Regions from separate parts of the Specibacter sp. NPDC078692 genome, predicted to be linked through region 2. Evidence: predicted binding sites of a transcription regulator. Region 2 holds the regulator's gene; the other holds the start of a gene.

Region 1 (11,912 bases), on a different contig from region 2:
CAATGACCAGTTCGACGGCGGCCGCGGCAGCAACGCGTCCCACCTCGCCTTGCAAGTGCGAGGAACTAGATAGCAGCAACACGGTGGTGTCCCGGCGCGGTAGCCACGGCTTCTGCACCGGGTCAAAAACATGGCTGGCTGCCGGCCCTTGACGTCGTCTCATAGGCACACTCTCCGCTCACTGGGTTATCGGATAAAGACCCGCCCCGGTAAAAGTGGACGACGCTCCGAGCAAGGCAGCCTGTGGAGGAATTAACACCCCAGCCAGTGGAGAATAGAAGCTATGTACGCATTGCTGGCTGTGAGTCCCCACGATTCTGCCGTTGTGCTCCAGCTCAGGCACGACGACGGCACAGCCGCCGGACCCGTCCAAACGCTCACACGCACCGACTTGGCCGCCGCTGTGCACGCAATGGAGCAGGCCCACCATCCGCGCTGGGTGTGGGACCGGGCTACCCATTGGTACCCAGAGCTCCTTGCTGCCAATGTGCGTCTGGAACGGTGCCACGATCTGGCCCTGTGCCAAAACATCCTGCTGCACTCGGAATTTACTGCGACCACCAGCTATTCCCAGCAGGCCACTGCCGTCCCTCCTGAAAATGAAGCTCCGAGGCAAAGCGCTTTCGTGGCAGGTAATGCCGCTGGCCAGGACAGCTTGTTTGATGCCCCTGCAGCCGGGACGGGGAGCAGGAACTGGGACTTGGCAGCCGTTGCGAAGGAACTTGGCGCCCAAAAATCTGCCATTCATTCCTCCACACACCCCGCCAGACTCACACTCTTGCTCAGTGCAGAATCAGCAGGTGCGCTGGTGGCGGCGGAGATGCATCATGAAGGTATCCCTTGGCGAGAAGATCTACACAGGAGGCTGCTTCATGAGGTACTCGGCCCGGAACCCGTTGGCTACGCTCGCCCCGACAAGCTGGAAGCTTTGGCCGGAGTCCTGCGGACCACCCTGAACGCCCCGTCTTTGAATCCCGACTCACCGCAAGATCTGATGCGTGCCCTGCATCGGGCCGGGATCGAAGCCAAATCGACCCGAAGCTGGGAACTGCAAGAATTTAAGCACCCCGCTATTGAACCCCTGCTCGCCTACCGGAAGCTCAGCCGGCTTTTCACCACCAACGGCTGGAACTGGCTGCAACAGTGGGTTCACGACGGCCGCTTCCATTCCGAATATGTGGTGGGCGGTGTGGTCTCCGGACGTTGGGCCTCACGAGGGGGTGGCGCCATGCAGATCCCAGGACAGATCAGGGGCGCCGCCGTGGCCGATCCTGGCTACACCTTCCTCGTTGCGGACGCGGCCCAATTAGAACCCCGCGTGTTGGCGGCCCTGTCCCAAGACAGTGCCATGGCTGCTGCCGGGCAGGACTCGGCAGGACACAATAAGGACCTCTACGCGGGCATCGCTGCCCAAGGTTTTGGCGGCGATCGCAGCATGGCCAAGATTGCTTTGCTGGGCGCCATCTACGGTGCCACTACGGGCGAATCCGGGCGACTGGTCCCCCAGCTGGCGCGGATGTATCCGCGTGCACTTGATTATGTGGAGCAGGCTGCCCGGGCCGGTGAGCGCGGCGAGACGGTCACCACTCATCTGGGTCGCAGCACCCCGCCCACCTCCGTCGATTGGCAGGCAGGCCAACAAAGCACCTCGGCCCAGGAACAGCGCCGTGCCGAGTCCGCAGCCCGTTCTCGCGGTCGGTTCACGCGCAACTTTGTGGTGCAAGGGACCGCCGCAGAGTGGGCTTGTTGCTGGTTGGCTGATTTACGACGCCGGCTCCACACTCTCGCAGCTAGCTCAGCTGCCGCTGGGGGCACCCTAGTTTCAGGCGGCCCGCAGTTGGTGGCGTTCCTGCACGACGAAGTGGTTGTGCACTGCCCCGTGGATTTGGTGGAGGACGTCAGAACAATTCTCCATGACTCCTCACAGGCCGCGACAGACCTGCTCTTTGGCCCGATACCACTGTCATTTCCGGTGAATGTCAGTGTGGTCCAGTGCTACGCTGACGCGAAATAGCGAGCTTTTTTGGGTCAACTGTGGCGGTCAGATCGGCGCCGGTAGCTCTCGTTTTTCGTCCCATGGAACGGACCAGCCAAGCTCGTGGAATACATAGTTCAGGATGCCGGCTGTGAAGCCCCACACCACCACACCGTTGACCATGAAGGCCGGTCCACGGTACGTGAATCCCTGACGTTCCAGTACTGCGGTGAAGCGATTGACCGGATCCAGCAGGTCGCGAACCGGTACCCGGAATACCTGAGCTGATTCGCCGTAGTCAACAACATCAACTGGCGTTTGCCGCGCCCACCAGCCCACCACGGGCGTCACCATGAAGTTACTGACAGATAAGTGGACCTCGGGAAGCACTCCCAAAACTTCAACACCCGAGGGATCAAGACCGGTTTCTTCCTCGGCCTCGCGCAAGGCGGCCGCCGTGACAGATGCATCCTCCGGGTCCACTCCCCCGCCGGGGAACGCCACCTGGCCCGGGTGATCATTCAAGGTAGCTGCGCGTTCCACCAGCAGTACGTCAAGATCTGCCGAGACCAAGGGATTTTCTGAGGCGGCCAGAACATCGTCCAAGGCACCAAAGAGCAGCAGCACTGCGGCAGGACGGGTTCCGGCGGCGTCTATGGGCGTGTTCCACAGGGAGGCTCTACCCAGCTTCTCGACTTCCGGCAGGGCTGCCGTGGCAGCAGCTTTTCCTGCCAGCGTAGCCAAGTCTGCGTGGGCACTCACTGCTGGTTCTGCTCGTTCTGGGCCGCGCCCACGGCGACACTTTTGCTCCGCGCCGCCAGTTGCGACTCTTGCCGGTACTGAGCGGCCTTTTCCACATTAGCCATCATGCGGGCCAGCAATTCTTCTTGTCCCGGAGCCAGTTCGTATTTGAGCAGTTTTGCAGCCTTCACAGGGTCCACTTCCCCGTCCCCGTAGGCCGGGCACAGGTGGGCGATGGGGCAGGCCCCACATGCGGGTTTACGCGCGTGACAGATGCGCCGTCCGTGAAAAACCACCCGATGGGACAGCATCGTCCAGTCCTTGCGCTCAAACAATGCAGCCACATCGGATTCAATCCGGACGGGGTCAGTGGACTCGGTCCAGCCGAATCTGCGCGCCAAACGAATGAAGTGCGTGTCCACCGTGATTCCGGGAACACCAAACGCATTGCCCAGCACAACATTCGCAGTTTTTCGCCCGACTCCCGGGAGCGTAACGAGTGCTTCAAGGGAGCCGGGGATCACGCCGTCGTACTCATCGACGATGCGCGTGGCCAAGGCCAAAAGATTTGCTGCCTTGGCCCGGAAGAAACCGGTGGGCCTGATCAGCTCCTCTAGCTCCACGCTGAGCGCCTGAGCCATCACCAAAGGGGTCGGGAAGCGGGCGAAGAGCTCAGGGGTTACGGCATTGACACGAATGTCAGTGGTCTGCGCCGAAAGCACAGTGGCCACCAGTAACTCAAACGGATTGCGAAAATCAAGCTCCGCATGAGCGTACGGGTACAGCTCCGCCAGCTCCCGGTTGATTTTGCGGGCCCGCCGTTTGAGTCCGAGCGCCGTTTCCTGAGCCGCCATGGTTGCGAGCTACTGGCTGTCGGAAGCCCGCTCGATACCGACAAGGTCGAGCAACAAGCCGGTCTTGCCGTGGCTGTCCTGCACCAAAAAGCTGTTACCACGGTCTTCCAAGGCCAGAATCCATGCGCCGGGAGCCAGCTTGAACGCGAATTGGCGCGTCTTTTCATCAATCACGTTCTGCGGGCGGTCGACGGCAAACCAGAAAGGTTCGGCAACAACCGGCTTCGTAACCGGGTTGACGGTAGCTGTGATGCTTTCGCGCGCAGCTGCCGGTGCAACGGGGCTCTCAACAGCAGTTTCGGGCTTAGCCGCTTCAGGCTTGGCAGCTTCGGGCACCTGCGGGTTCAAGGTGGTTGCGGCGGCGTCCTTAGACGGCCCGTTCTCACCGTGGGCAAGTGCTGGCGCGTCCACCGAGGTCTGCGCGGCGGTGTTGGCTGCCGGAGCGCTACGATCTGTTGCGGGGTTCTGTGTGGAGCTGTGTCCGGAGGTTGCTGCAGCCGAGGTCGCGGCACCCGATGTTGCGGCAGCGGAAGCGGCCGGGTTTGCTGCGGCTACGGCGCCTGCAACGGCAGCACCAGCACCAGCACCAGCTGAGTTTTCCTTGGCGGGTGTGAAGATCTGGCCGGCTGAGGTGTGAGTAGCCGCCGGAGCCGCGTTCCAGCCACCCTGCTGAGCACTCTGCTGAGCACCAGCGCCCTGCTGACCGGGAACGTACTGGGTGGGCCCACCCTGAGAGGGGGCACCCTGGCCAAACTGCTGCTGACCAAACTGCTGGCCCGGGCCTTGCTGGCCGGCACCTGACTGGGTGACCACAGGCTTAGGTGCAGCCGGACGCTTGACGGCAGGAACTGCGTCGCGCGCGGCAACATGGGCGGGAACGTCAGTGCGGCCGCTGAAGTCTGCAGCAAAAACGGGGATCCACTGAGCACAGACTGTGGACACCAGCAGGAACAGGGAGCCGATCAGGCCAATCAGGTAGGCGATGCTGAAGTTGGTCACCGTTGCCGAGAAGAAGAAAAAGGTTGCGAAGGAGGCCACTACTGAGGAGAACTGGTCAACGGAGAGTGAGCCGATCCGGACCTTAGCGGCCGGGTTCATACGGCGGGCCAAGAACAGGCCACCCACAATCAGGGGCAAGATCACCCCGATGCCAATGAAAAACAGCCCGGCGGTCGTCCACAGGTTCGCGTTCCCCACAATGGTTTTGACGATCGGCACCACGGATGCCACAAAGATGATCGCTACCGAACCCAGAACTATCAGGTCCCGAAGGGTCAAAGGTCCCACAGCAGCTTTAGCTGCCGTTGCACCCTTGCTAGCAGTTTTGGTGGATCCTGTCGCCGCGGTTCCTGCCGCCGGAGCTGCTCCAGTTCCCGCTGCCGTTCCCGCTGAAGGACTACTTTGTTCATTCATGGTCTTGCTCCTCAAATGTCACGTTTGCTCCCAGCCTAGTTAACGGGCCGGGGCAACACTAGCGAGCCACAGCTCAAATACGGTGCAAATACGCCAAATTCGGGTGAAATAGGGCAGAAATGGGGAGAACTACCCATCGTCTGAGACCGACAATATGCTGTTGAGCGCAGAAACCACCCCGTTGACCCCATTCGACTGTGACGGCGAACACCCCGAGCTGTGAGACGCGATACAGTTAAAGAAGGAAAGAAACGTTGTCCTTAGCAACCAGCCACCGGAAATTTGCTTCCTCAACGGGGAGGCGGCCTCATGCCGCCTGAACATCGCCGCTGAATGGATTTTTGCAGGTTATTAGCTAAGCAGGAATGAAGGGATATTAGATGTCTGAGGTCACAACCGCAGCAAGCGACCAGTCCGGAGACGCACTGGAAAACCTGCTCACGGAAAGCCGCCACTTCGCGCCGAGTGTGGAATTTGCCGCTAACGCGATTGTTCACGGCGACGAGTATGCCAAAGCCGAAAGTGACCGCCCGGCCTTCTGGGGCGAGCAGGCCCGCGAGCTCCTGACCTGGTCCAAGCCCTTCACCAAGACCCTGGACTGGACCAACCCTCCCTTCGCTACCTGGTTCGAAGACGGCGAAATCAATGCCGCCTACAACGCGCTGGATCGCCACGTCGAGGCTGGCAACGGCGACCGGGTTGCCATTTACTTTGAGGGCGAGCCCGGCGACACCCGCACCTACACATACGCGCAACTGACCGAAGAGGTCAAGAAGGCCGCCAACGCCTTTGAAAACCTGGGTCTGGTCAAGGGCGATCGCGTCGCGGTCTACCTGCCCATGATTCCCGAAGCCGTCATCACGCTGCTGGCCTGCGCCCGCATCGGCGCCATCCACTCAGTAGTTTTCGGCGGGTTCTCCGCAGACGCCCTGCGCAGCCGCATTGACGACGCCGAAGCCAAGCTGGTCATCACCGCTGACGGCACCTACCGCCGCGGCAAGCCCAGCTCCCTCAAGCCGGCCGTTGACGAAGCTCTCACCGCGCCCGGGCACACGGTCCAGCACGTGGTGGTCGTGAAGCGTAATAGCCAGGATGTCAACTGGGTCGAGGGCCGCGACGTCTGGTGGGACGACACCGTGGGCACCGCCTCCACCGAGCACACCGCCGTGGGCCACGCCGCCGAGCACCCGCTGTTTATCCTCTACACCTCCGGCACCACGGGCAAGCCCAAGGGCATTTTGCACACCACCGGCGGCTACCTCACCCAGACCGCGTACACGCACCGCGCCGTGTTTGACCTGCACCCGGAAACGGATGTTTTCTGGTGCACGGCCGACGTCGGATGGGTCACCGGCCATTCCTACGTCACCTATGCGCCGCTCATCAATGGTGCCACTCAGGTCATGTACGAGGGCACCCCGGATTCCCCCCACCAGGGCCGCTTCTGGGAGATCGTTGAGAAGTACAAGGTCTCGATCCTGTACACGGCCCCCACAGCGATCCGTACGTTTATGAAGTGGGGCGAGGAAATCCCCAACAAGTACGACCTCTCCTCGATTCGTTTGCTCGGCTCGGTGGGCGAACCTATCAACCCCGAGGCATGGATGTGGTATCGCCGCGTCATTGGCGGGAACAATGCACCCATCGTCGACACATGGTGGCAGACCGAAACCGGTGCGATCATGGTGGCACCGCTGCCCGGTGTCACCAACACCAAACCCGGCTCGGCTCAGGTTCCTATGCCCGGTATCGCCGTAGATGTGGTGGACGAACTCGGCGCCTCGGTGCCGCACGGCCATGGCGGCTACCTGGTCATCCGGGAGCCGTGGCCTGCCATGCTGCGTGGCATCTGGGGCGATAACGAACGCTACAAGGACACCTACTGGTCCCGCTTTGATGACATGTACTTCGCCGGCGACGGCGCCAAGTGGGATGACGACGGCGATATCTGGTTGCTGGGACGCGTTGATGACGTCATGAACGTTTCCGGCCACCGCCTCTCCACCACGGAAATTGAATCCGCGTTGGTCAGCCACCCCTCGGTTGCCGAGGCCGCCGTGGTTGGCGCTGCAGATGAAACCACGGGCCAGGCCGTAGTGGCGTTCGTGATCCTACGCGGTTCCGCCGTGGAAGATGCCGATATCGTCACCACGCTGCGCAACCACGTTGGCAAGGAAATTGGTCCCATCGCCAAGCCCAAGACCATCTTGGTGGTGCCGGAGCTGCCCAAGACCCGTTCCGGCAAGATCATGCGCCGCCTGCTCAAGGATGTGGCCGAGGGCCGCGCCGTGGGCGATGCCTCGACACTGGCTGACAACACTGTCATGAACCAGATTGCCGAGTCCCTCAAGGCGTAACCCTCAGAAGCTACGCCCGGGTCTCGATGGGCTCGACCAACGGTGGTCGAGCCCATCGAGACCCGGACAGCATCATTTAAGGGCATTATTAACCTATGACTTCCTCCCACGCTGCGGACCGCGGCACCTTGCTGATCCTCAACGGCCCCAATCTGAACCTGTTGGGGACCCGCGAGCCAGAGATTTACGGCGCAAGTACCCTGGCCGACGTCGAACAGCTCACCACGGCGGCGGCCAAGGCCGCGGGGTTCAGCACTACCTGCCTGCAGTCCAACCACGAGGGCGCTTTGTTGGATGCGATCCATGCGGCGCGCGGCACGGCGGTGGGCATCATCATCAACGCAGGCGCGTACACGCACACCTCGGTGGCGCTGCGGGACGCGATTGCCGGCGTCGAACTTCCCACGGTGGAGGTGCACATTTCCAATGTTCACAAGCGTGAGGAATTCCGGCACCATTCCTACTTGTCGGCCGTGTGCAACGCAGTCATTGTGGGCGCCGGCGTGCACGGCTACGAGTTGGCCGTGAGCTACTTCGCGAAGACACTCGCCTAGAAACCAGCAACCCTGGAACTCAATGACAGGTCGTTAGCCAACCTTGCAGGAACCTGCCCCCACGGCGTTGCTGAGAGTGGGCGCGGCGGCGATCACGGGCCCGGCCTCTTCCATGGTCAGCGCGAAGCCAATGTTGTCGGTGGAGGTGGCCTTGGCGAAAACCACTCCCACCACCTGGCCATCCTGGTCCAGGAGCGGCCCACCGGAGTTGCCCGACTGAACATTTCCAGCCAGCTGGTACACATCAAGAGCGGATTTCTCACCACCGGTAATGTCCGGAACCAGCATGGGTCCCGAGGACAGGACCGTTGCCGGACGGATCTGCAAGGGCCCACCCAGCGGATAACCGGCAAATGCCGCATCCGTATTGCCAGGCAGTGTGCCAGCCGAGGGCAGGGGCGCTGCGTCGAGGGAGTCGACGGCGAGCACGGCCAGGTCTGCGATGGGGTCGAAGTACACCACTCGGGCGGGCAAGGCGCCCTGGGTCTGGGTCTGCACCATGGGCATCGTCACGCCGGCCACGACGTGGGCATTGGTGACCACGCGTCCGGGCGAGACCACAAAGCCTGTGCCGGTCTGGTTTTGGCCGCATTGGAAGGCGGTGCCGGAAATCTTCATGACGGATTGAGCCGCAGCGTTCCACGCTGAGGTGTTCGTGTCGGCGTTCGGTGCGGCCACCTCCACGTTGGGCCCTGTGGGGTTGAGCAGTGCGGGGATGCCTTCTTCCAGCACTAAGGAGCGTACCTGGGCCACGGCTGACTTGACCGGATTCGGTGTCCACAACTCAATGCGGGAAATGACCTGCGACTTACCCAACTGCGCAGAAACCAGCGGGATGCCCAAGTTCCCCACGCCAAAGGCGAGGATGGAAATGACCAGCGCACCGACCACCACGTTCAACGCTCCGCCCAGAAGACGGTTCACGGCACGGATGGATTCAGATCTCACGCCGCGACCAATGGCCTTGCCGATCTTCATGCCCAGGGCGTGCCCCAACGCAATCAACACAATGGTGGCCCCAATAACCATGGCCGTGCGCCAGCCGGGACTCGGTGCATATTGGCTAATAAAAGGGGCCGCAAAGAATGCGCCAAACGCTCCGGCAATAAAACCGGCAAGGCCGCCCAGACTCGCGACTAGTCCAGCTTTGAGCCCATAGATCAGCTGCCACAGCAGCCATAAGATCAATAACGCATCAAGCCAGGAAAAACCAAACACTGTGTTGTGCGCTCCTCATCATTGCCGGTCCGTCCAGCACCAGCACTGCAAGAGGGCGGCGCGGATGCGGAAGGTCGGTTCCGGACATCTGACATGCCCAAAGGCACATATTACCGTCGAAAACAGTGATTCTGCTGGGCTTTTTGCCTCTAGAGCCTGCCAATATGCTGACAATGAACGCCACCAATGCCAAATTGGTCACAAAATGGGAAAACATCTGAAAGAATCAATAACAGGTCATAACTTTTTTGCGCTACTTAACATTAGGAGATTTCATGGACATCGAGGTATTGCGCCGGGCACCACTTTTTGCCACGCTCGACGACGAGGCGTTCCGCCTTTTAACCGACGAACTGGCAGAGGTTGATCTTTCTCGCGGAGCTTCGGTATTCCGCGAAGGCGATCAGGGCGACCAGCTCTACTTCATCGTTTCCGGCAAGGTGAAGTTGGGACGCACCTCTGCCGACGGCCGCGAGTCACTCGTTGCCATCCTCGGTCCGGGCGAACTCTTCGGAGAAATGGCCCTCTTTGATCCGGCTCCCCGTAGCACCACGGCCACCGCAGTCTCTGAGACTCGCCTGGCCGGCCTGAAGAACGAATCGCTCAACGCCTTGCTGCGCAACCGTCCCGAGGTGTCCATGCAGCTGCTGCAGGCCTTGGCTCGTCGCCTGCGCCGCACCAACGACAACCTCTCCGATCTGGTCTTCTCGGATGTCCCCGGCCGCGTGGCCAAGGCCATCCTTGACCTGGCGGACCGCTTTGGCCGCCCCGCCACCGACGGTATTCTCGTAGCTCACGAGCTCACGCAGGAAGAACTGGCCCAGCTGGTGGGCGCTTCACGCGAAACCGTCAACAAGGCTTTGGCCGAGTTCGTCCAGCGTGGCTGGCTCCGCCTAGAAGCCCGTGCAGTGGTCATCTTGGACGTCAACCGCCTGCGCCAGCGTTCACGCTAACCTTCACCCTCGCGGGGTAAGAGAGCTGCCGAGGGACCCGCTGCGAGCTTGCGAGCAGTGGGAGGCAGCGAACGGGGAGGTCACCTTTTTGATAAAGGTGACCTCCCGCCGTCGTACTTTAAGCGAAACCCGCTGGAATTAGGCGAAGCTGCCAGAGGCTCTAGAGCCGCAGGACCAAGGCGTTGGCTGTCAGCCCGGCAGCTGTGCCGAACAGCAGCACCGTATCGCCTTGACGCAGCCGCTCCTGTTCCAACATCTTGACCAGCACATAACCCACTGACGCTGAAACCATATTCCCAACGTCCGCAACCCAGTCGATGTACTGTTCCCGCGGAATGCCAATGCGGCGCAGAGCTACCGTGATGGCGGGGCTGGCTTGGTGCGGGATGACCAGCGACATATCTTCCAAGCTCAGTTGCGTGTCTGTGAGGAAGTCACCAAGGAATTCCGGCAGGACGGTCATCATATTGCGCAGCGCAGATCTGCCGTTCATATCAAACAAGTAGTCGGCAGGGTCTGCCGCGGCGTACTTTTGTGCGGGGGAACGGCTCAGCCCGCCACGAATCTCGGTGTCGTGAGCGTAGGCTGCCCAGGTACGCTGCTTGCTGGCCACCACGCCCTGCACTGGATCGGAGGTGGTTGTCAGGACAAATGCCACGGCAGCATCGGAAAAGAGGGAGAAACTTTCCTGCTGCTCCGGGTTGAGGAAACGTGACCCAACATCCCCGGCAGTGATGAGCACGGATTCGTAGGTGCCGTCGGCAATGTAGCGAGAAGCAATGTCCAGTGCCGTGATCATGGAGGTGCAGGTGGAATTCACATCGAACGCCGCAGCCACACCAAACGGGGCAATCTGTTCCAGCACCAATGCCGCAGTACACGGGATCGGCTGGACGCCGGCGGCACTGGCACCGATGATGCACTGCAACTCTTCAGCTTTGATCCCGGCCCGGTCCAGCGCCTGTTTGGCGGCGGTCGTGAGCATGTCCAGTTGACTCTCGTCGTCTGAGACTCGGTATCTGGTTTGCGTGCCAAACTTCACCACATTGTCGGGCAGGTAGCTGCCGTAACCGGCTATTCGACAATTGCGGATTGGAGGCATCAGGCATCCCTTTCGATAAGTTTTTCAAGTATCCACTGAGCCTCTCGCTTTGACCAAGGCACCCCGCCGAGGGTCTCGGAATGGGGAGCGGGTGTGGCCTAGCTCAGCAATTCTTTGCGGTCTTGGTGGTCGTGGCTGAAATAGAGCTTGACGCCTTGTCTCTGCCATTGCTGCAGTTGCGTAATGGTTTGTGAGTAGTCGCTCCAGAGGTGATTGATGGAGCGGGGCAATGCTTTGATTTTCTCAACCTCACCCATCAGGTCCTCGCCCCACGAGGCGTCGCCGGCCAGCAACGCCTGCTCTTCCACCAACGCACCCATGTGTCCTTTGGCGTGACCTGGCAGGTCCACCAGCCGGTAGCTACCGTCACCAAGCAGGTCCACTTCTCCTTGGCCCGGATCCACCACCAGTTTCTTGGCCGTCGGAAACCAGCCAGGCAGCAACCGCGGCAGGAAACCTTCCTTCAAGTGCGCTTTGGCCAGCGTTTCCAGCATGGCAATGCTGAGCACAAAGGTGGATTCGGGAAAGTAGCGCACACCGCCAAGATGGTCGGGGTGCAGATGGGATAGCACCACAAAGTCGATGGATTCCGCAGGGATCCCATCGGCTAGGAGCTGCGCGGCAATGCCCTGTTCCGGTCGGATCTTAGGCGGTAGTAACAAGCTATACAGGAACCCGGCACCGCCGGCACGCCATGTGGCTGGTCCGTAGCCGGTGTCAAAAAGAACCTTTTGCCCGTCTGGGT
Region 2 (11,912 bases):
CCAAAAGCATTGAATACTACCGCTTCAATAACCATGAAGGCGGTCAGGAGCACCAGTGGGTTAGGCAACTGCATTACGTGGCCGATTTGCTGGCCGCATAAGTATCGACGTATGGTGTGGACATGACAAACCGTTGGTATGCGTATTTTTCGTTGGCTCTGGAGGGGCCCGCGTCTAACTGACACGCATCCAATCACCTTCAGAGCCAACAGGACAGAGAATCTTTTCTCTGTCCTTCGCCATTTCCAGGCGGGTTTCTGAAAAGGGGCTCGCTGCCAGCCACGCAAAAGGAAACTTTCCCCATGAGCATCACCGCAGCCACCGCAGCCCCCGCAACAAACGCAGCCACCACAGCAAATCTGCGCGTCAGCCAGTTCACCGAACTGCCGTCACCTGCCCAACTGGCAGAAAAGCTGCCGCTGGACGCGCACACTTCTAACGTCGTCGAACGTGGCCGTGACCAGGTCCGCGCCATCATGGATGGCGTCGATGACAGGCTCCTGGTGGTGGTGGGTCCCTGCTCCATCCACGACACCAAGGCTGGGCTGGAATACGCCGCACTGCTGGCTGAAACTGCCAAGGCCCACGAAGAAGACCTGTTGATCGTGATGCGTGCCTACTTCGAAAAGCCGCGCACCACGGTGGGCTGGAAGGGTCTGATCAACGATCCCACTCTCGACGGCAGCCATGATGTCGCGACCGGCCTGGAAATGGCGCGCGAATTCCTGCTGAACGTGGCCGCGCTGGGCCTGCCCACGGGCACCGAATTCCTGGAACCGATCAGCCCGCAGTACACGGCAGACCTGATTTCCTGGGGCGCCATTGGAGCCAGGACCACCGAAAGCCAGATCCACCGCCAGCTCAGCTCCGGTCTGTCCATGCCCATTGGTTTCAAGAACGGTACCGACGGCGATCTGCAAGTTGCCCTGGATGCCTGCAATGCGGCCAGTGCGGCGCAGTCGTTCCTCGGCATTGACTCAAATGGCCGCGCCTCCCTGGTCAGCACGGCCGGCAATCAGGATACCCACGTGATCCTGCGCGGCGGACGCAAGGGCCCCAACTACAAGGCTGCCGATGTGGCCGTGGCCTCGGAACAAGCCGCCGGTTCAGGAGTCAACCCGCGACTGATCGTCGACGCCAGCCACGCCAACTCGGGCAAGAGTCATCACCGCCAAGCAGAGGTCGCCCTTGAAATCGGCGCCCAGCTCGAATCCGGCGATGCCTCCGCCCACACCATTGCCGGCGTCATGCTCGAAAGCTTCTTGGTGGGCGGTGCCCAGAACCTGAACGTGGACGCCGTTGCTGCGGGCACTGCGGAACTCGTGTACGGCCAGAGCGTCACGGATGCCTGCATGGATTGGGACATCACAGCGGACGTCCTGGCCAAGCTGGCCGACGCCTCACGCACCCGCCGCAATGGTGCAGCAACCGCCTAAGCCCGGCTTCATACGGCGGTCATGACTTCCCCGAAGCCGCCTTCTGCCCCTAGAGTTAGCGCTACGGGCAGAAGGCGTACAGGCGCCAGCAGCCACCTTTTTGATAGCGCGTGAAAACTGAGGCAGCCATGACGCAGGAGCAAAATTTCTCCGATGTTCACTTCTTGACGGTGCAAGAAGTGGCCGAACTCATGCGTGTTTCTAAGATGACCATTTACCGCATGGTGCATGCCGGCGAGCTGCCAGCAGTGCGTTTCGGAAGGTCATATCGGGTCCCGGCAAACGCCGTCGAGAGTTTCCTGAAGGATGCCGTGGTTGATCGCACAACGACGCAAGGACCCTCCAGTTCGGCGCAGACAGGGTAAAGGCGGTACCCTAGGAAAGATCCATTTTCGGCTTTGACCGATTCCTGAGATCGGTCGACCTAATCGTTTACGGCCTCATTCGAGGTTGTTCTATGCAGTTTGTGAGGAACTTTCATGGGTTCAGTAGTTAAGAAGCGCCGCAAGCGGATGTCCAAGAAGAAGCACCGTAAGCAGCTTCGCAAGACGCGTCACCAGCGTCGCAACAAGAAGTAAATCTTCTTTCTTTGCAAAAAGCACCCGCTCACCTTTTGGTGGCCGGGTGCTTTTTTCATGCACGACGCCGGATGGGGACCCGGGTGCCACCGTTTGGTTAGCGCTTGCGGACCATAGAGATGCCCTTCCAGAGCCCGTAGACAACTCCCGCGCCCGTTGCTGCCTTGAGGCCTAGAGTGGCCGCACGGCGCCCGGAGCGGTAATCGTAGATCGGCCAGTTGTTATCCCGGGCGTGCTTGCGCAGTTTCGCATCCGGATTGATCGCGACGGGGTTACCCACCGCCGTCAGCAAGGGAATGTCGTTGTAAGAATCGCTGTACGCCCAGCAACGGGACAGGTCCAGACCTTCGATTATGGCCAGAGCTTCAATGGCGCGACCCTTGGCAGCCCCGTGCAGAATCTCGCCCACCAGGTGCCCAGTGTAGATGCCGTCTTGACTCTCGGCCACGGTGCCCAAGGCTCCCGTCAGGTTCAGCCGGGAGGCAATGACTCCGGCAACTTCTACCGGTGTGGCGGTGACCAGCCACACCTGGCGACCTGACTTCAGGTGCTCTTGGGTGAGGGCCTTGGTGCCGGGCCAGATCTTGGAAACGATCATCTCGTCGTAGACCTCTTCGCCAAGCTGGCGGATAAATTCGGTGCTGATGCCGGCAGCCAGTTTTTGAGCCGAGTCCTGAACGGAATGGACATCGTTCATGTTTTCGCCGCGCAGAATAAATTTGGTCTGCTTCCAGGCGAAGCCTGCAACATCGTGCAGTGTGAAAGCGCGCTTTTGATACATTTTTCGGGCCACGTGGAACAAGCTGGCACCCTTCATGAGGGTGTTGTCCACATCGAAGAAGGCGGCCTCGCCGTGATGCTCTACAGCTGTCGAGGGGGCCTCGGCACTGTTGCTAGTCACGTCGGGCATGGAACGAGTCTAGTCAATGCTTTCACCCTGTGACTGCACGCCACCGGTGGTAGTGGTTAACTGTGGGGAAACTTTCATTTTTAGGCCCGGGACAGCCCGTGGGCGGCTCTGGGCAGCTCAATGGCAAGCAGTGGAGCGGCTCATGGCTGTGTGCAGGTGTTTGCTGTGCAGGTGCCTACATTGTGTAGGGGCTGGAGTTGAGTAACGTTGTAGTCATGGAATCTGTTGCACATGACCCCTCTGACTCGCTTGACTCGCTTGCCGCCCCCAAAGTGCCACTGCTGCAGCTCGTGACACGTTCAGGCTGTCACCTCTGCGAAAATGCTCGCGAGGTGGTGGCCACCGTAGCTGGCCAGTTACAGCTTCGGTGGACCGAGGTCAGCCTCGATGAGCATCCCGAGCTGACCGAGCTCTACGGCGAGGAAGTTCCAGTAGTGCTCGTCAACGGGATCCAGCGCGATTTCTGGCACATTGACCCCATCCGTTTGGGAACAATTCTTAGCCGGGCCCTGACGGGCCAGTGACCGCTGGGCTGCAAAGGCTGCGCTGTACGGGGACGAAATTTCCCCGTACAGCGAACCTGCCCGCAGCTTTTTGGCTCTGACCTTGCCACGTCTTAGAGTTGATCAAGACCGACGCGGACTTTGCAGACACGTGTTCAGCAGTGCGCTGCGGCCTCAGTTTGAGAAGGTGGAGTGGTGTTTTGATCCCAACGCAACCCGCGGAGGAGCCGGCAGTAGAAGCAGTAGAACCGGCCAGACAGCTTCCCCCTGCCACCGTGGCCAGACTAACTCTCTATCTACGTACGCTCAACGCCTTGTTGGCCGACGGCGCGGACAGCGTCTCTTCTGAAGAACTAGCCGAATCTGCAGGTGTCGGCTCCGCCAATGTTCGCAAAGACCTGTCCTATTTGGGTTCTTATGGAACCCGCGGCGTTGGTTATGACGCAGCCAATTTGAGTCGCAAAATTGCCCAAGCCTTGGGGCTGACCCATGAATGGCGTGTAGCCATTGTCGGGGCCGGAAACTTGGGCCGTGCGCTGGCGCGATATGCAGGGTTTGAATCACGCGGCTTCGATGTAGTGGCCCTATTGGATGCCGACCAATTGGTGGTGGGCACGGAAATCGGATGGCTACGCGTCAGCGACGTGGAAAACCTCGAAAAAGTTGTCGAGTCCACCCGGGCCAACATGGCGGTGTTGGCGTTACCGGCCGCCGTGGCGCAATCAGTCTGCGACAGGGTGGTGGCCGCCGGTGTGCGTAGCATTCTCAGCTTTGCCCCGATTCCCCTTGCTGTTCCCGACCATGTGAACCTGCGCAAAGTGGATATGGCTACCGAGTTACAAATCCTTGCCTACCACGCACAACGGCTCCAGGAATTAGGGCTGGAAGAGGACAGGCCCGGCGCCTGAGCTGTGCGGGCTCTGTCAGCTACCGCTGTGTCAGCGCTTCGAGCGAGCCTTGTGAGCTAGGAAAAACTCCTTGGCAGGGGAGCGGAAAAGAATGAGCACCGCAACCAACCCCAGAATGATCCGGGCTCCTGAGTACAGTGTGTACGAGCCGCCGTCAGGCACCAACACAATCGAGATGATGGCTAGAATCAGCGCCAGGGTTCGGGCCCAGGTGCGCCCGCGCCGCAGTTTGGCGGCGATCCAGAAATACAGGACCACACAGATTCCCTGCATGACGGCCAAGAGGGTCGCAGCTGAAGCGAACAACTGATCTTCGGTCACGCCGGCGTCGGCAAGTGCCTGTGGATTGTTTGCGACGGACTGCTCCACGGCGGCACGGATCAGTTCCTGTCCGGTGGGCGTGGTCATGGCAAAGGCCCAAACCACCAAGCCAAGCAGTTGGAGAACCCCGGCGGCCATGATCATTCGGGTGGCGACAATGACTTTGTTTGGTGGTGCCAATGATGCGCCCGAGTCAGAGCCTAGGCCTGCCTGGGCACCCTGAAATCCCGGGTACTTCGAGGCCGGTGCCAGTGGTGAGTTGGAGGTGAGCCGAGCTTGGGCGTCCTTGATCTCCTGCGGCGGTTCCCACCCGGCTGGGGCGTACTGACCGTAGCGAGGGACGCCAGGTGCAATTTCACCGTAGCTTCCCGGGGTTCTCGGGGTTCTCGGGGTTTGCTCGTGCGGCTCTTCACCGGGGGTGCTCATGGCGACTGCTCTCTCAAGGGGTGCCGGTGATGGCCGGCAGACAAGTCAACTGCAGCCAGACATGGAGAAAGGCCGCGGCGGGTATTACTTAAACCCTACGCGACCTCTCTCTGCGCTCCTACTACCCAATCTCCTACTGCCCAATCGCTTACTGCCGGAGCAGCTACTGCCAAGAAACTAGTGGAGTGCGTTTCCGGAGCGGGAATTGAGCCATGCGGTGGATTCCGGCAGCCACATCAGGACCGTTGCCACAACAGCTAGCAAGCCGCCCCCGCCGCCAAAGAACATCAAGACGATGGTCAGGAAGGCGATGGCAGAAAGCGCCATCCTGGCCCACTGCATGCCTTCCTTGAGTTTCATGGCACATATGACAATGGCGGCAATCAGCACGAAGGAAATGAGGGAAACGATGATTCCCTTTACGCCAGCTGCTCGGACCGCAGCCCCAAATCCAAAGGGGTCGTTCCCTGCACCCAAGGCAAAGAGTGAGCCCAGCAGCAACACCAAAGTGGTCAGGACCCAGATGCCGGCCGCGGCCAGCCACATGATGTAGCTGAGTTTCAACATCTGTGGCAGCCCGTCCATCTTGAAGATGCCAGCGAATCCACCCACTGGCATCACCTCCCGGACGGAGTGAGGCATATCTTGCGGCATTTCAAACTTGAAGTCACCTGACGGAGCGCCGGGTTGCTGGTATTGCGGAGCTCCGGGTTGCTGGTATCCGGAAGGTGGCTGATGCGGCGGAGCTCCGGGTTGCTGGTATCCGGGAGGTGGCTGCGCGGGGCCTCCCTGATAGCCCTGACCCGTGGGAGGTGTTGGCGTCACGGGAGGGGTGGGGTTGGGCTGGGAACCATAGCCGGAAGGAGGTGGTTGCGAGCCTTGCTGCTCGGGACCTGGAAGCTCATTCGGTGTGCTCATAGTTAGACCCTAGCCTTTGTACCGTGCCTTGTATATGGCGCCATGCGCGGCGCCATGCTCGGCGTCTCACACGGCGTCGAAGGGTGCGTTGATAAAGCTCTGGTGAGCACAAAAATGCCGACCCGCTGGGGTAGCGGACCGGCATTAGTGGCTTCTTAGAGCAGGCTCAGCAGACTCAGAGCAGGCTTGCAGAAGCAGTGTTGGAAAAATTATGCAGACTTGACGAAAGCAACATCCAAGGTGATGGTGACCTTGTCCGAGACTAGGACGCCACCGGCTTCAAGGGCAGCGTTCCAAGTCAGACCGAACTCCTTGCGGCTGATGACGGTCTTGGCTTCGAAGCCTGCGCGGGTTGCACCGAACGGGTCAACAGCAACGCCGTTGTATTCGCCCTTGAAGGTTACGGTCTTGGAGATGCCACGGATGGTCAGCTCGCCGGTGAGCTCGAAGTCCTCAGCATCGCCGGAGACGGCGGAGGAAACGAAGGTCAGCGTCGGGAAGGTTTCGACGTCGAAGAAGTCGGCGCTCTTGACGTGGCCGTCGCGGCCTTCGTCGCCTGAGCTGAAGCTGGCGGACTGGATCGTGGCGGTCACGGAGGACTCGGCGAGGGTGTCGCCGAGGGTCAGTGTGCCGTCAATGGCGGTGAACTGGCCACGAACCTTGGAGATGCCTGCGTGGCGGACAACGAAGCCAACCGTGCTGTGTGAGGGATCGAGGTTCCAGACGCCCTGGGCAAGACCGGTTGATTCGATGGTGGTTACTGACATGTGGAACTCCTTGAAATAGTTGGTGAAGCAAGAGCAGATCAGCCGCTGCGGTTGACCTTCACAGAGCATAAGCATGCGTTTGCATCTAATATTCCCGTGTTTCAAAAAAACTTTTCCCTGGCCGGATTAACCTCTTGAACAACAACTTTGAGAAACTGGTGCAATGTCCCGAGTAACAGTGCACCTTTTGCGTCACGGCGAGGTTTTCAACCCCGATGGCGTCCTCTACGGCCGGCTCCCCGAGTTTCACCTCTCAGAGCGCGGGCGCGCCATGGCGGTGATGGTGGCGGAGCACTTTTCTGCCCTGAAGAACGACGGCGGCGCACCGGTTTATCTGGTGGCCTCACCTTTGACCCGTGCCCAAGAAACAGCGCAGCCCACGGCTGAGGCGCTGGGACTGGAGATTGTGACCGACCCTCGCATCATTGAGGCTGAAAATCACTTCGAGGGTTTGGTCATGAGCCCGGCCGAGCTGCGCAAGCCTAAGCACTGGCCCTACTTCGTGAACCCCTTCAGGCCATCTTGGGGTGAGGCCTACCAAGCCCAAGCGGATCGCATGCTCGAAGCGGCACGTGATGCCCGGCGTCGTGCGTTTGAGATTGGAGGCGATGGCGCACAGGCCATCATGGTCAGCCACCAGCTGCCCATCTGGTCCACTCGGCGCAGCGCGGAAGGCAAGCGGCTCTGGCATGATCCCCGCAACCGCGAATGCACGCTGGCCTCTCTGACATCGCTGACGTTTGACGGCGATGACATTGTGGATGTGAGCTACAGCGAACCCGCCGCGGCACTTTTGCCCGGCGCCTCGACCACTCCCGGCGCCTAGGGCACACAGCTGATCATCAGCTATTCGACGTAGCGTAGAACATAATGCCATTTCCGCGTCTGCCCAATGGCCTCCCTGTTAACTGAAAGACCTGCTCCGTGACTTCTTCGATGAGCCGTAGATCGCTCCTTGTTGTTGGCGGTGCCGCACTGACTGCGGTGCTGGCAGCCTGTACCAGTGAGGACCCGTTGGCGCAGCAGGCCAACGCGGGAGATAACAAGAACTACATTGCCGGCGATGGCTCCGTGACCGAATATGGTGCTGGCGACAGGAAGGAACCGGTGACCTTCACCGGGACCTTCTTCGACGGCACTTCTGTGGATGCCGCAGATTTCCCCGGACACGTTACGGTACTCAATTTTTGGTACGCAGCCTGCGCCCCCTGTCGCATTGAAGCGCGTGATCTGCAGGCGCTCTACACGGATTTCAAGCCCTCGGGTGTGGAATTTATAGGCGTCAACGTCCGTGATGACAAGGCCGCTGCAGAGGCTTTTGAGCGCAATTTTGAGCTGAGCTACCCGAGCATTGCGGACAAGGACGGCGGCGTCTTGTTGGCCATGACCAAGCATGTGCCCCCGGCCGCAGTGCCCACCACACTGGTGTTGGATAAGAAAGGCCGGGTCTCGGCCAGAATTCTGGGCGTTGCCGAGAAGGGCACCCTGAAGGCGCTCATCACCTCCGCACTGGCGGAGAACTAACAGCCCCTCCCATGAACAATCCCTTTGCCGAAACAATCCTGAGCGGTTCTATGCTGCTGGCCATCCCCGTGGCTCTGCTGGCAGGGCTGGTCTCCTTCCTTTCCCCCTGCGTGCTGCCGCTGGTTCCCGGTTATCTGGGCTACGTCAGCGGACTCAGCGGGGCGGATTTGCAGGACCAGCGCCGAGGTCGAATGTTTGCCGGAATCGGGCTATTCGTGATGGGCTTCTCCGTAGTTTTTGTTCTCATCGGTGCCGTTTTTGGCCAGTTGGGTGCATGGCTCATGGGGCCCGACGCCGCTTGGGTCACCCAGGTGTTGGGCTTGGTGGTGATTCTTATGGGTGTGGTTTTCCTCGGCGGAATGAGCTGGTTCCAAAGCGAAGCCAAGATTCATGCGAAGCCACCGGCTGGACTGTGGGGTGCGCCCATTTTGGGCGTAACCTTTGGATTGGGCTGGGCGCCATGCATTGGCCCCACCTTCAGTGCCGTGCAATTACTCGCGTTCTCCGACGGCTCAAATGCCGCCAAGGGCGCGTTCTTGACGTTTATCTACTGCATGGGGTTGGGAATACCGTTCCTGTTGATTGCGCTGGGTGCCCGCCGGGGGGTGGGAGCGCTAGCGTTCTTCCGCAAACACCGGCGCGGACTTCAGTACTTTGGAGGCGGCATGCTGATTGCCCTCGGTATTTTGATGGTTTCAGGGCTGTGGGGAACCTGGGTCAATGACCTGCAATTATGGTTTGCCAACGATGTGAGATTGCCCATCTAATGAAAGAGAACGTAGTGAAAGAACCCAAGGGCCAGACGCCCAAGGCTGGTGGTGGCGAGGCTGTCCTGCCGCAGCTTGGCTTCTTGGGCATGCTCAGGTGGGCGTGGCGTCAGCTGACAAGCATGCGCACAGCCTTGTTCCTGCTGCTGATGCTCGCCGTGGCGGCCGTGCCTGGCTCGTTGTTCCCACAACGGCCCTCGGCACCTGCCGAAGTGACACAGTATTTGAAGGACAACCCAGGTTCGGGACCGGTCATGGACTGGTTCAAGCTTTTTGACGTCTACTCCTCGCCCTGGTTCGCAGCCATTTACCTGCTGCTGTTCACCTCCTTGATTGGCTGTGTGACACCGCGGGCCAAGATCCATTGGAAGGCCATGCGCTCGGCACCGCCGCGCACACCCAAACGGCTTTCCCGACTGGCTGAATATGGAACCGTCACGATCCCCGCCGACAGCGGCGTGGACGCCGAAACGGCCGTCAAGGATGCTGCTGCCATCTTGAAATCGCGCGGTTACCGGGTGGATGTGCGCGATCTGGACACCGAGCGGCCTTCGGTGGGTGCCGAGATCGGGTTCCTGAAAGAAGTAGGCAACCTGCTTTTCCACACGGCCATGATCGGCGTGCTGGCCGCCATCGCTTTCAGCGGACTCTTTGGCTACAGCGGACAGAAAGTACTCGTGGAGGGTGACACCTTCGTCAACACTTTGACCAGTTATGACACGTTCACCCCCGGCGCCAACTTTGGTGACGGTAGGTTGAGCCCCTACTCGGCCACACTGGACCGCCTAGTCGTCAAGTACGATCGCTCCACAGAAGCGCACTACGGACAGCCGCTGGACTTCAACGCCACGTTGACCATCAAGGACGGCCCCGGCGCTGAAGCCGAAACCAAGACCTTGAAGGTCAACGAGCCCGTGAATGTCGGCGGCACCAATATGTATCTGGTGGGCAACGGCTATGCTCCCGTGGTCACCATCAAGGACGGCGCCGGGGACATCACCTTCCAAGGCCCCGTTGTCACCATCCCCACCGACGGCGCCTACACCTCGCTCGTGGTGATCAAGGCCCCCGATGCCAAGCCGAATCAGCTTGGTTTTGTGGGCTTCTTCCTCCCTACGGCCTTGGTAGATGAGCGGGGCGTAGCCTTTGGTTCCGACCCGGACCCCTTCAACCCGCAACTGAACCTGAACGCCTACACCGGCGATCTTGGCTTGGATAGCGGCCTGCCGCGCAACGTCTATACGTTGGATACCTCCAAAATGACGGAGATCAACTCCCGCAATCTGGACGCCGGTGGCATTGTTCTGGCCCCCGGCCAGAGCTACACACTGCCCGCAGGTAACGGCAGCATCAGCTTCGACAGCATCAAACGATTCGCCGCATTGGACATTCGCCACGACCCCGGCCAGGTCTACGTTCTGGTGTTCGCGCTGCTGGCCCTGGCCGGCCTGATGGGTTCCTTGTTCTTGAACCGACGACGCGTCTGGGTCCGGACAGGAAACCACCCTGATGGGCGCACCATGGTCGAGTTCGGTCTGCTGGCTCGCGGTGAAGACCACCGCTTGGCCGGAGAATATGCGGCCATCAACAAATCACTGCACAACAAATGGCTGGTACCCATGGACGTTGCAGGGCAAAATGGTGAGCAAACAACAATCAATGACTCCGCACAGAGCGTCACCGCGGCAAGTAAGGACCAGTAATGCCAGAGATCAATGAAGGCTTTGCCCTACTCAGCGAGCAGCTCATGCTGGTTGCCGGTCTGGCCTACGCCGTTGCGGTGTGTGCCTATGTCTGGGACCTGGTGACGTTCAGCCAAACAGTCAAAAGAGGCTTGGCCCCCGAGCCCGCGGTATCGCAGGGCGCCGCAGCACAAAACAGCACGGTCATGGCAGGCGTTGGTGCTCGCGGAGCGGCCGGTCAGGGACTGGAATCCGGTCCGCAAGACCGGGCTGTGCGTCCCAGTAGCAAAACGCATGCGGGATCCGACGGCGTCACCGCCGGCGACTCCATGCGCTACGGCAAGGAACGCCGCGTGGTGGCCCGGGTGGCTGTGGCACTGACTGTTGTGGCCGCCATCGTCCAAGGCTTTGCCGTGGTGTTCCGCGGACTGGCCGCAGGGCGTGTGCCGTGGGGCAATATGTACGAATTCTGCACCACGGGCTCGTTCGCCGTGGTTGTGGTCTTCCTGCTGGTGCTGATCCGCCGCGACCTGCGCTTCCTGGGCACCTTTGTGATCGGCCTGGCGCTGGTCATGATCGTTGCCGCACACGTCTCCTTCTGGACGCCTGTGGGCCACCTGGTTCCGGCGCTGCAGAGCTACTGGCTGATCATCCACGTCTCCATTGCGGTGCTGTCCTCGGCATTCTTCACCATAACCTTCGCGATGTCCGTGCTGCAGCTGTTCCAGGCGCGCCGCGAGACCGCTATTGCTGCTGGCAAGCCGGACAAGGCCCCCGTCATGCGGCTGGTGCCGAACGCGTTGAGCCTGGAAAACCTGTCCTACCGCATCAACGGCATCGCCTTTGTGGGCTGGACCCTGACGCTGATGTTCGGTTCCATCTGGGCCGAAAAGGCATGGGGCCGCTTCTGGGGCTGGGACACCAAAGAAGTTTGGACGTTCGTGATTTGGGTCGTGTACGCAGGCTATCTGCATGCCCGCGCTACGAAGGGCTGGACCGGCACCCGTGCCGCCTGGCTGTCCATTGTTGGCTACCTCTGCGTGGTCTTCAATTTCACCATCGTGAACATGTACTTCTCCGGCCTCCACTCCTACGCCGGTGTTGGCAGCTAGACTTCACCGCAGTTCTAGCCTTAGCAGTTCTCACCTCGCGCGGCGGTCAGTGTTCTAGCC

Evidence for each region. Region 2 encodes Rex, which represses fermentation and respiration genes when NADH is low (regulators of the CRP and FNR family bind a similar motif). Its sites were predicted from a motif close to CTTGTGAANNNNTTCACAAG; they were not measured.
Region 1: a site for Rex is predicted at 9,298-9,317, ahead of AB0O97_RS01645 (MarP family serine protease). Genes of this name have one in related genera too.

Annotation. Positions count from the first base shown of each region.
Region 1 is NZ_JBFBLV010000002.1:40,699-52,610, forward strand. It holds gene AB0O97_RS01610 (hypothetical protein) at 1-163, opposite strand, end outside; gene AB0O97_RS01615 (bifunctional 3'-5' exonuclease/DNA polymerase) at 284-2,014, shown strand; gene AB0O97_RS01620 (CoA pyrophosphatase) at 2,042-2,737, opposite strand; gene nth (endonuclease III) at 2,734-3,570, opposite strand; gene AB0O97_RS01630 (hypothetical protein) at 3,580-4,983, opposite strand; gene acs (acetate--CoA ligase) at 5,364-7,340, shown strand; gene aroQ (type II 3-dehydroquinate dehydratase) at 7,436-7,894, shown strand; gene AB0O97_RS01645 (MarP family serine protease) at 7,928-9,112, opposite strand; gene AB0O97_RS01650 (Crp/Fnr family transcriptional regulator) at 9,388-10,065, shown strand; gene AB0O97_RS01655 (3-oxoacyl-[acyl-carrier-protein] synthase III C-terminal domain-containing protein) at 10,226-11,167, opposite strand; gene AB0O97_RS01660 (MBL fold metallo-hydrolase) at 11,266-11,912, opposite strand, start outside.
Region 2 is NZ_JBFBLV010000044.1:861-12,772, reverse strand. It holds gene AB0O97_RS19055 (acetylxylan esterase) at 1-101, shown strand, start outside; gene AB0O97_RS19050 (3-deoxy-7-phosphoheptulonate synthase) at 303-1,436, shown strand; gene AB0O97_RS19045 (helix-turn-helix domain-containing protein) at 1,565-1,801, shown strand; gene AB0O97_RS19040 (AURKAIP1/COX24 domain-containing protein) at 1,916-2,014, shown strand; gene AB0O97_RS19035 (HAD-IB family hydrolase) at 2,112-2,924, opposite strand; gene AB0O97_RS19030 (glutaredoxin family protein) at 3,140-3,448, shown strand; gene AB0O97_RS19025 (redox-sensing transcriptional repressor Rex) at 3,628-4,335, shown strand; gene AB0O97_RS19020 (hypothetical protein) at 4,366-5,082, opposite strand; gene AB0O97_RS19015 (hypothetical protein) at 5,260-6,000, opposite strand; gene AB0O97_RS19010 (YceI family protein) at 6,210-6,767, opposite strand; gene AB0O97_RS19005 (histidine phosphatase family protein) at 6,931-7,593, shown strand; gene AB0O97_RS19000 (TlpA disulfide reductase family protein) at 7,704-8,291, shown strand; gene AB0O97_RS18995 (cytochrome c biogenesis protein CcdA) at 8,303-9,058, shown strand; gene AB0O97_RS18990 (cytochrome c biogenesis protein ResB) at 9,148-10,761, shown strand; gene ccsB (c-type cytochrome biogenesis protein CcsB) at 10,761-11,852, shown strand.